DNA from 2 places in the Mesorhizobium sp. 113-3-9 genome. Region 1 is predicted to be linked to the other one. Evidence: predicted binding sites of a transcription regulator. Region 1 holds the regulator's gene; the other holds the start of a gene.
The links. Region 1 encodes HrcA, which represses chaperone genes, less so after heat shock. Its sites were predicted from a motif close to GTTAGCACTCNCNNNNNGNGAGTGCTAAC; they were not measured.
Positions count from the first base shown of each region.

Region 2: groES (co-chaperone GroES) is a predicted target of HrcA. The motif match lies at 3,964-3,992, and genes of this name have one in related genera.

Region 1 covers NZ_AP023246.1:912,021-917,882, forward strand. Annotated here, with positions in the region: gene hemW (radical SAM family heme chaperone HemW) at 1-641, opposite strand, end outside; gene rdgB (RdgB/HAM1 family non-canonical purine NTP pyrophosphatase) at 638-1,300, opposite strand; gene MesoLj_RS04275 (VOC family protein) at 1,300-1,710, opposite strand; gene rph (ribonuclease PH) at 1,726-2,442, opposite strand; gene hrcA (heat-inducible transcriptional repressor HrcA) at 2,622-3,704, shown strand; gene MesoLj_RS04290 (hypothetical protein) at 3,744-3,941, shown strand; gene MesoLj_RS04295 (PQQ-dependent sugar dehydrogenase) at 4,040-5,407, shown strand; gene MesoLj_RS04300 (LysE family translocator) at 5,543-5,862, shown strand, end outside.
Region 2 covers NZ_AP023246.1:7,368,268-7,374,129, forward strand. Annotated here, with positions in the region: gene MesoLj_RS36575 (hypothetical protein) at 1-188, shown strand, start outside; gene hemN (oxygen-independent coproporphyrinogen III oxidase) at 463-1,782, shown strand; gene MesoLj_RS35195 (arylamine N-acetyltransferase family protein) at 2,108-2,920, shown strand; partial or broken gene MesoLj_RS35200 (Tn3 family transposase) at 3,188-3,679, shown strand; gene groES (co-chaperone GroES) at 4,044-4,340, shown strand; gene groL (chaperonin GroEL) at 4,406-5,862, shown strand, end outside.

The DNA of each region.
Region 1 (5,862 bases):
GCATGGAAGGGCGTGCCTTCCTCGATGGTCAGCTGGTAGAGCGACAGATGGTCGGCGGCATGGCCGATCGCCTGTTCGAGCTCGGATGCCCAGGCTTCCGGCGTCTGGCCGGGCCGGGCGTAGATCAGGTCGAAGGACAGCCTTGGGAATATTTCCCGCGCGAGGCCGATGGCGTGCAGCGCTTCATCGACATTGTGCAGCCGGCCGAGGAAGCGCAGATCCTTGTCGTTCAGCGCCTGCACGCCGAGCGAGACGCGGTTGACGCCCGCCGACCGATAGCCCCGAAAACGTTCGGCTTCGACCGAGGATGGGTTGGCCTCCAGCGTCACCTCGATGCCATCAGGCACCGTCCAGTTCCTGGCCACGGCGTCCAGAACCCTGGCCACCGTTTCCGGCTTCATCAGCGACGGCGTGCCGCCGCCGAGAAAGATGCTGGTCACCTCGCGCGGCCCGGTGCGCTGGCGCATCGTCGCCAGTTCCGCCTCGAAGGCGGCGGCAAAGCGCTCCTGGTCGACCGGCTGGTGGCGGACATGGCTGTTGAAGTCGCAATAGGGGCACTTGGCCGCGCAGAATGGCCAATGGATGTAAACGCCGAAGCCCGGCGCCCGGTCGAGCGGCATGGTCATGCCGGATCCAGTCATGCCGAGCCCAATCCCGGCAAATTCAATCGCGCCTGGGCGAATTTCTGAAAAGCGCGGGCACGGTGCGACAGCGCCGTCGCCTGGCCCGGCTTCCAACCGTGTTTTTCCTCGGCACTCATCTCGCCGAAGGTTTTTTCGAAGCCATTGGGCAAGAACACCGGATCATAGCCGAAGCCAAGTTCGCCGCGCGGCGGCCAGACCAGCGTGCCTTCGGCCTCGCCGCGGTAATACTCGGCCTCGCCGTCGGGAAAGGCGAGGCAAATGACGGCGACAAAGCGGCCCTTGCGCTGTTCCGGCAGGGCAGCGCCGACTTCCTGCAGCGCCACTTCGGTGCGCTGCATGGCCATGGCGAAATCTCTGCTGCCGTCGGGAGTTTCGGCCCAGTTGGCGGTGTAGACGCCAGGCGCGCCGTCGAGCGCGTCGACGCAGAGGCCCGAATCGTCCGACAGCGCCGGCAGGCCGGTCGCCTCCGCCGCGGCCAGCGCCTTGATGTAGGCATTCTCCTCGAAAGTGGTGCCGGTCTCGTCCGGCTCCGGCAGGCCATAGTCCTTCGCCGACTTCGCTTCGAAGCCGAACGGCCCCATCAGATCGGCGAATTCGCGCAGCTTGCCGGCATTGTGGCTGGCGACGACGATCTTCTTTCCATCAAGAGAATGCATCAAAGGCCCCAGATTCTTGGCTCGGCAAACTCGATCGAATTGCCCGAGGGGTCGCGTATATAGAGCGAACGGCCGCCTTGCGGCCATTCGAATTCGCTTTCGATGGCTATTCTTTTTGCCTCCAGATGGGCTTTCCAGGCCACGATTTCCGCAGCGGTCGCCGCGAAGCAGAGATGACCTTCGCCGGCCGCGCCATGCGGCGGCACTTTCAGCCGGGCGTCCGGCGCCGGAGGTATTCTGGTCGCCTCGGCGTTGAAGACCAGCAGCACGCCCGGCCCGCAGCGGAAGAAAAGATGTCTGCCGTCCACCTTGCCGAGCAGGTCGAGGCCGAGCACGCCGACATAGAATTCTTCCGCCGCCGCCAGATCGGTGACGTACAGGGCTGATTCAAGGATGGCGGAAGGGGTCACCAGAAAATCGATGGCTTACGCCACCGCCATCTGCTGCAGGCTGACCAGGCGCTGGATGCCTTTCTTGGCCAGGCCCATCAATTCCGCGAACTGCCCTTCCGAGAAAGGCTCGCCCTCGGCGGTGCCCTGGATCTCGACAATGCCGCCCTTGCCGGTCATGACGAAGTTGGCGTCGGTGCCGGCCGAGGAATCCTCGAGATAGTCAAGATCGATGACCGGTTGGCCATCATGGATGCCGCAGGAAATCGCCGCGACATGGTCCTTCAACACCTTGGCGACGCTGGCCATCTGCCGGGCTTCCATCCAGCGCAGGCAATCATGGAGCGCCACCCAGCCGCCGGTGATCGAGGCGGTGCGGGTGCCGCCATCGGCCTGGATGACGTCGCAGTCGACGGTGATCTGCTGTTCGCCCAGCGCCTGCAAATCGACCACGGCGCGCAGCGAACGGCCGATGAGGCGCTGGATTTCCAGCGTGCGGCCGCCCTGCTTGCCGGCCGAAGCCTCGCGGCGCATGCGCTCGCCGGTCGAGCGCGGCAGCATGCCGTATTCAGCCGTCACCCAGCCCTTGCCGGAATTGCGCATCCAGCCCGGCACCTTCTCCTCGAGGCTCGCCGTGCACAGGACATGGGTGTCGCCGAACTTCACCAGGCACGAGCCTTCGGCGTGCTTGGAGACGCCGCGCTCGAAGGAGATGGCGCGCATTTCGTCGAATTGGCGTTTGGAGGGGCGCATTCGGGCTTCTTTCCAGTCATTTTTCGGAATCGTGGCCGGCTTTTAGACGCATGGGGGGCAGCGCGCAAAGGAAAACGGACCGGTGATCTGACACAGACACCCGGGATGATCCGACACAGACACCGGGTTGCGCCCACCGTGCCGAAGTCTATATCCTGAACAAGGAGGTTTTTGGCCGAATGACCAAGGCAATCGATCCGGGTTCGCAACCGCTTGCACTGCAATCACTCGACATGCGCTCACGCGACATCTTCCGGCGCATTGTCGATTCCTATCTCAGGGACGGCGAGCCGGTGGGCTCGCGCAGCCTGTCGCGCATCCTGCCCTCCTCGCTGTCGCCGGCCACCATCCGCAATGTGATGAGCGACCTCGAGCACCTCGGGCTGATCTACGCGCCGCACATCTCGGCCGGCCGCCTGCCGACGCAGGCCGGCCTGCGTTTCTTCGTCGACGCCTTCATGGAGCTTGGCGACCTTTCCGACGAGGAGCGCCGCACCATCGAGGCACAGGTGCGAGCCTCCGGCTCGGGCGCGACGCTGGAGCACATGCTGACCGAGGCCAGCCAGATGCTGTCGGGCATGTCGCGCGGCGCCGGCCTGGTGCTCGCCGCCAAGAACGAGGTGGCGCTGAAGCATATCGAATTCATCCAGCTGGAACCGACCAAGGCGCTTGCCGTGCTGGTGTCGCAGAATGGCGATGTCGAGAACCGCGTCGTCGAGCTGCCCGCCGGCATCACCCTCTCGCAGCTGCACGAGGCCTCGAATTTCCTCAACGCGCATATCCGCGGCCGCACGCTGGCCGAGGCGCGGACCGAGATCGCCCGCATCAAGGAAGAGACGCGAGCCGCGCTCGACACGCTGTCGCAGGACCTTGTCGAGAAGGGGCTTGCGGTGTGGGCAGGCGCCGAAAGCGGCCTGCCGGCGCGGCTGATCGTACGCGGGCGCGCCAACCTGCTCGAAAACGTCACCGCCCAGGCCGATATCGAACTGCTGCGGCATCTGTTCGAGGACATGGAGACGCAGGACGGGCTGATCCAGCTGCTCGATCTAGCCGAACAGGGATCGGGCGTGCGCATCTTCATCGGCTCGGAAAACAAGCTGTTCTCGCTGTCCGGCTCGTCGCTGGTGGTCGCGCCCTATCGCGATAAGGATGCCCGCGTCGTCGGCGCGCTCGGCGTCATCGGCCCGACCCGGCTGAACTACGCCCGCATCGTGCCGATGGTCGATTATACCGCGCAGCTGATATCGCGCATGTTAAGGTAGCGCCCCGGACAGAAGAGACGGGCAGCAAGGAGAAAAAGAATGGCGCTCGAAGAATTCAAGGCCCGGATCAGCCTGCTGCTCGAGGAGATGGTCAACCAGCCGGAAGACCAGCACGAAATCCAGGAACAGCTGCGCGAAAAACTGCGGGAGATGCGCGCCATGGGCCTGCCGCTGCCGGCGGATCTCGTCGCGCTGGAAAAACGCCTCGACGACGATTTTTACGCTGCCGGGACATAGACCGGAAACCGGTCTTTCGCTTCCTCGACGCATCGTATGAGGCGGAACCTCTGGACAGACCTACCGTTGGTTTCCTTCGCGACCAGATGGAGGACAAGATGATCCGATCGGCCGGCCTGGTGCTTCCAGCGCTCTTTCTCGCAACAGCGGCATTCGCACAGCAGGCGGACCAACCGGTGCTGAAAGGCCCAGCCGCCTTCGGCGACTGGCGCGCCGACAAGCCAGGTGTGCGTCGCCTGATCAAGCCAGAAGACCTGCCGAAGCCCTATGTCACCAAATCCGCCTCGAACAGCGCCGGGCTCGCCGACATGCCGGCAGGCGCGAAGCCGCAACTGCCGCCGGGGTTCTCGGCCGAGCTGATCGCGTCCGGCATCGACAATCCGCGCGTCGTGCGCATCGCGCCGAACGGCGACCTGTTCGTCGCCGACAGCGAAGCCAACCAGATCCGTGTCTACCGCCTGTCCAAGGACAGTGCCAAGCCCGTCGAGGACGCCATCTTTGCCCGCAATCTCAACCAGCCCTATGGCATCGCCTTCTATCCGCCGGGCAATGACCCGCAATGGGTCTATGTCGCCAACAGCGACAGGATCGTGCGCTTTGCCTACCGCAATGGCGAGCTGAAGGCCGCCGGCGAGCCGCAAACCATCGTCGACAGGATTCCCTCCAACCATCACTGGACGCGCGACATCGTCTTTTCGCCTGACGGCAAGGCGCTCTATCTGTCGGTCGGCTCGGGTTCGAACATCGCCGAGGACATGGGCAAGGCGCCGGATGGCGGCCTCGAAGCGTGGGTGACGTCGAAGCCACTTGGCGCGACATGGGGTTCCGAGGACGGCCGCGCCGACGTGCTGGCCTTCGACCCGGACGGCAAGAACGGCCGCATCGTCGCCACCGGCCTGCGCAACTGTTCGGGCATGACCGTGCAGCCGGCGACCGGGGCGCTGTGGTGCGTCGTCAACGAGCGCGATGCGCTCGGCGACAATGTGCCGTTCGAGTACGCAACATCGGTCAAGGACGGCGCCTTCTACGGCTGGCCCTGGTACTATATCGGCGACAATGAGGATCCGCGCCACAAGGGAGCGCGGCCCGATCTCGCCGGCAAGGCAACCATTCCCGATGTGCTGATGCAGGCGCATTCGGCGCCGCTCAACATCGCCTTCTACGACCGCCAGGATCTTCCGGCCGGCACCGGTTTTCCCCAGGACTACAGGGGCGACGCCTTTGTGGCCCTGCACGGGTCGTGGAACCGCGGCAACAGGACCGGCTACAAGGTCGTGCGATTGCTGTTCGAGGACGGCAAGCCGACCGGCGAGTACGAGGATTTCATGACCGGCTTCGTGGTCTCCAATGGCGAGGTGTGGGGCCGGCCGGTGGGTGTGGCGGTGGCGAGCGACGGTGCTCTGATCGTCACCGAGGACGGCAACGGCACCATCTGGCGCGTGACCTATGGCGGTGCCCGCTCCTGAAGGATCCTTGCCCGGCTGGCGCAGCTCTCCTCGCAGGGGGAAGGCCGCGATGTCTGGTGCAATGGATTCCGACCCCAGGGAATTCAACCGTGGCGCGCGCCATGCGATAAAGCTCTCCGATCCGAGACCGAAACCATGACCCTCACCGGCTTCCTCACCTACAGCGCCGCCCTTGGCATCGCCGCCGCCATCCCCGGCCCCGGCATCACCGCGCTTGTCGCGCGTGCGCTCGGCTCCGGCTTCCGCTCGTCGCTGGCGATGTTCTTCGGCCTGATGGTTGGCGACCTCACCTATCTTACCGCCGTGGTGCTTGGCCTCGCCTTTGTCGCGCAGACCTTCGGCATGGTGTTCCTGGTGATCAAATGGGCCGGCGTCGCCTATCTGGCGTTTCTGGGCTGGCGCTTCTGGACCGCCGGCATCACGCCCGAAACGGTTGAGGCCAGGAAGGGCAAGGG
Region 2 (5,862 bases), 1.1 Mb from region 1:
CGTGCAAGCCTTGTGGCGGCGTGCGAACTGGGAATCCTACAGGTCAGGCAAGCCGCAATGGCGCACCATCCTCGATGTCGATGCACTGTCCAAGGCCGAGGGCAACCTGCAGGGATACGCCCGCCGTTACGCCCTCGAATACACCCACATGTCTCAAAAACTCATGGACAATAGTGCGCAAGCCTTAGGACCGTGTGGATTGAAGCGAGATGAAGCCGGCGGCGAGGGCGGAGACGTGGCGCGCACTACGGGTGGAATCGAACACCTGCACCAGATGCGCCGACCAAATCCGCCCTTCGCCAACAGCGCCCCAATAAAGCGCACCCGTGCGCGCTTCCATGGAGACTATTGTACACAGGCTAATTGGCACGACGGAAATACAAGTTGCGCCGCGACAGTTGAAGATCAGAGACATAGGAGAGCGCGGCAGGTATGGAGCTAACATCAAGATGAGAAACGGCTATGCTACAGACAAAACATAGCGAGGCGTGCCTGCCTTGGTATTTCAATTATCCAACTGCACCGCAGTTCTCCGCAGCGATCGGCGCGGAGGCCTATGGGGAATGGCTCGGCGGCCTATCGGCTAACGATCCCGTATCGCTCTATATCCATATTCCGTTCTGCCGGTCGATGTGCTGGTATTGCGGCTGCCCTACTACCATCACCCAGCGGGACCCGCCGAACCAAAATTACGTGGCGGCGCTGCGCGGCGAGATCCATTTGGTCTCAGAGCTAACGCCGCAGGCGCTGCCCGTGAGCGACGTGCACTTTGGCGGCGGAACGCCCACGCTCCTTGAGCCAACGGAATTCCTCGCCTTGACGAAGCTTCTACGCCGCCGCTTCGCGTTCAGGCAAAAGACCGCCATCGCCGTCGAGATCGATCCGCGCACGTTCACCGCGGAGATGGCCGAAGCCTTAAGTGCAGCCGGGGTGAACCGCGCGAGCCTCGGCGTGCAAAGTTTCGACCCCAGTGTTCAAAAAGCGATCAATCGTATCCAGAGTGTAGAGCAGACGGCGACTGCCGTCGAAAACCTGCGCCAGCAGGGAATAAACCGCATTAACATCGATCTCATCTACGGTCTTCCCAATCAGACGATGCAGTCCTGCGTCCAGACCGCCACGGTGGCGGTGGCGATGCGCCCGCAGCGGATTGCCGTGTTCGGATACGCTCACACGCCGTCTTCTAATAAACATCAGCGCCTCATCGAAAAGGCAGGACTACCGGACAGCGCTGCCCGCGCCGAACAAGCTGCGGCCGTCGCCGAGACGCTGGTTGCTGCCGGCTACCGAGAGATTGGGGTCGACCACTTCGCCTTGCCGGACGACGAGCTCGCATTGGCTCAGAAAACCGGTCGCCTGCGGCGCAACTCCCAAGGTTACTCTGCCGACACCTGCAAAACCCTGATCGCCTTTGGTGCGTCGGCTATCGGGCGTGTTGGAGAGGGTTACGTCGAGAACGCAGGCGCGCTGGAGGCCTATAGTCAGCATATCGCAGCTGGTCGCTTGGCAACGTCGAAGGGCTACCGTCTCATCGGCGAAGACCGCGTCCGAGGCGCAATCATCGAGCGACTGATGTGTGATCTCGAGGCCGACGTACCGGCAATCTGTGCCGCCCACGGATTTGATTGGACCCATTTTCTCGATTCAGCTGAGCGCTTGGCGATGCTGGCCGACGACGGGATAGTGGACGTCGAGAATGGCTTCATCCGCGTGCGGCATGGCCATCGCATTTTGCTTCGCTCTGTTGCTGCCGCGTTCGACGCTTATCTCGACCAATCGTAGTGAGCCACAGCGAGTCACCATGAGCGGAGGCCTGAGAAGGTCGACTGTTGCAATCCGCTGTGGATCGGAAGTCCTTTGTGTACCCGTTTTTGCAGCACCGTGATGTTCAGTGCCCTGTACGAGCAATGCCCGCGTTTCCGGATCACGAGGGGTATTTGCAGCGCTCGAACCGCCGCTTTGGTTCAGTGCGAACACGAGGAATGGTCGGCATGTTCACTTGTATAGGGGGAGATGGCCACCTTACTCTGCTCCGTGAACCCTGGGACGTCATCGCGCTTTCGGCAGGCGTTCAACGAATACGAATCCTAGGTGTTAAGGACATCCCATGGCATTCAATATTGCGATCTATCTGAATCGTATCGGCCTTGCTCGAGTGCCGACAACGGTCGACGGTCTTGTTGCCCTTCAGCAGGCTCAAATGCGCGCGATTCCCTTTGAAAACATCGATGTGCTGTTGGGTGATATACCCAATCTGACTGAGAATTCGATCTGGGCCAAACTGATCAATGCCCGGCGAGGGGGGTATTGCTTCGAATTGAACAAGTTGTTTGGCTTGGCGCTCGAAGCACTCGGTTTCACGATCCAGCCCATCCTTTGCAGAGTGCGTATGGGTGCTGCGGAGGGTGGGCCACGCACACACCAGGCATTCATCTTAACCATCGAGGGCGTCGACTGGCTCGCCGACGCTGGCTTCGGTGGTCCAGCACCGATTGCACCGCTACGGATCGATACAGAGGAACTGCAAACAGCTGGCCGTGACGTGTTTCGCCTGCGAGCTGACTCCGCCAGCGGAGAACTCGTCGTTGAACGCAAGAACGGGAATGAATGGTTCCCTCTTTATGGTTTCGATCGAGCCACCGCCTTGCCCTCAGATTTTGAGGGCGCCAACTTCATCTGCGCTCGCTGGGACCGTTCGCCGTTTCCATCCAGCCTCATGATGAGCGTGCTGACAGCCGAAGGGCCTGCGAACTTGTTCAACAAGGATTTCAGCTTGATTCGGAACCAAATTGAGGAAACAGAAACCCTCAAAACGAAGAGCGAACTGCAGCGAGTCTTGTCCGATGTTTTTCGGCTGCACCTTCCTCGGTCCACGATTGATTCGTTGTGGGAAAAGCTTGGGTCGCGTGGACGGGTATAGGAAAGAAGGCCGTCAAGCTTGCACTGCGGCGGTTTTCAGCAGTCGGATTTGCCCTTTTTGCAGGCACCGTGTGTGGCATCACTCGAAGCCCCATACGTAAATGACCCTGCTCGCTTAAGACCGCTCACCAGCCGTCAGCGGTGGCAGCCAATCGGCAGCTCTAACCATGATCTCCGAATTGGAAAGGTGAGCGTCGGTTACGGTGTCGCCACAAGCGATCAAGCATACCAGTCGACCCAGCATCAGGCTGCGCTGCCGTGTCCACCGCGCGCTACTAGCGCTCACCAGATCGGCTGGATGAGAACCTTCCATGCCCGGTCGGAGACCTATCGCGCGGCGCAAGCATGCATCACCGATGCGCACACCCGGCATCCACATTCTCGATTTTGGGGCAATGGAACGACCGCGTCATCCGATGGGCAGTTCTTTCGCGCGAGCGACCGAGCGGCGAAGCGCGGCGACGTCAATCTGCACTATGGCAGCGAGCCGGGCTCGAAGTTCTATAGCCATCTGTCAGATCAGTACGGCTACTTCAGCATCCTGCCGATCAGCCCGACCGAAAGCGAGGCAGCCTATGTGCTCGATGGGCTGTTCGACCAGGACACGATCCTCGACATCCAGGAACACTTCACCGATACGGGCGGCGCGAGCGATCACGTCTTCGGGCTGTTTGCCCTGATCGGCAAACGCTTCGCGCCGCGACTACGCAACCTCAAGGACCGGAAGTTCCGCACGTTCTCCGAAGCGATGAGCGCTCCTTTTGGCGATGCAACCCGAGGTTAGGGATGAATTGCAAAAGGCTCAAGACTGTTCGGCTGGCCGTCGATTCCGGCCGACTGCTCGGCCGTTAATTTCACATAATTTCACATTCCAAATAAGACACAAAAGTCGGCCCAAAGCTTACGGCCGAAACGCGCGTAGGCAGTGGGATTGCGCCGTAAATGGGGGTCCGGCTTCCGCGCCGATTCCACATCTTTTGCCCTCCGGTCCGTCCCCCCGCCCGTCTTGACTAAGTACGAACCTACAGCCTATCTCACGATCATCTTAGCACTCCCCAATAGCGAGTGCTAACCACCCTCCGGCAACGGAGAACCTTTCAACCTGCGCACCAGGGATAGTAAAAATGGCACAGTCGAATTTGCGGCCGCTTCATGACCGCGTGGTCGTTCGCCGAGTCGAATCCGAATCCAAGACCGCCGGCGGGATCATCATACCCGACACGGCAAAGGAAAAGCCGCAGGAAGGCGAGATCATCGCCGTCGGTTCCGGCGCCCGCGACGAAGCCGGCAAGCTCGTTCCGCTGGACGTCAAGGCCGGCGACCGCATCCTGTTCGGCAAGTGGTCGGGCACCGAAGTCAAGCTCAATGGCGAAGACCTTCTGATCATGAAGGAAGCCGACATCATGGGCATCATCGGCTAACACGCCGCTGCCTTTCATCCGTACCATCCAATCTGAATTTCGGGCGAAATGCCCAGGAGTACAAAATGGCTGCCAAAGACGTAAAATTCTCCCGTGACGCCCGCGAGCGCATGCTGCGCGGTGTCAACATCCTCGCCGACGCGGTGAAGGTGACGCTCGGCCCCAAGGGCCGCAACGTCGTTATCGACAAGTCGTTCGGCGCCCCGCGCATCACCAAGGACGGCGTCACCGTCGCCAAGGAAATCGAGCTTGAAGACAAGTTCGAAAACATGGGCGCACAGATGGTCCGCGAAGTTGCTTCGAAGACCAACGACATCGCCGGTGACGGCACCACGACCGCAACCGTTCTGGCGCAGTCGATCGTCCAGGAAGGCCACAAGGCTGTTGCCGCCGGCATGAACCCGATGGACCTGAAGCGCGGCATCGACCTCGCGGTTAGCGACGTCGTCTCGACGCTGATCAAGAACGCCACGAAGATCAAGACCTCGGAAGAGGTTGCCCAGGTCGGCACAATCGCCGGCAATGGCGACGAGTCGGTCGGCAAGATGATCGCGGAAGCGATGCAGAAGGTCGGCAACGAAGGCGTCATCACGGTTGAGGAAGCCAAGACCGCCGAGACGGAACTCGAAGTCGTCGAAGGCATGCAGTTCGACCGCGGCTATCTCTCGCCCTACTTCGTCACCAACGCCGACAAGATGGTTGCCGATCTCGAGGACGCCTACATCCTGCTGCACGAGAAGAAGCTCTCCAACCTGCAGGCGATGCTGCCGGTTCTCGAAGCCGTCGTGCAGACCTCGAAGCCGCTGCTCATCATCTCGGAAGACGTCGAAGGCGAGGCCCTGGCCACGCTGGTCGTCAACAAGCTGCGTGGCGGTCTGAAGATCGCCGCCGTCAAGGCGCCGGGCTTCGGTGATCGCCGCAAGGCCATGCTGGAAGACATCGCCATCCTCACCGGTGGCCAGGTCATCTCGGAAGACCTCGGCATCAAGCTCGAGAACGTCGGCCTTGACATGCTCGGCCGCGCCAAGAAGGTGTCGATCTCCAAGGAGAACACCACCATCGTAGACGGTGCCGGCAAGAAGGAAGAGATCCAGGGCCGCGTCGCCCAGATCAAGCAGCAGATCGAGGAGACCACCTCGGACTACGACAAGGAGAAGCTGCAGGAGCGTCTCGCCAAGCTCGCGGGCGGCGTTGCGGTGATCCGCGTCGGCGGCGCGACGGAAGTCGAAGTCAAGGAAAAGAAGGACCGCGTTGACGATGCGCTGAACGCGACACGCGCAGCCGTCGAAGAAGGCATCGTTCCCGGCGGCGGCGTTGCCCTGCTGCGCGCTTCGCTGAGCATCAACGCTGTCGGCGCAAACTCCGACCAGACCGCTGGCATCAGCATCGTGCGTCGTGCGCTGCAGGCTCCGGCCCGCCAGATCGCGGCCAACGCCGGCGCGGAAGCCTCGATCGTTGCCGGCAAGATCCTTGAGAACAAGGGCGCGACCTTCGGTTTCAACGCCCAGACCGGCGAATATGG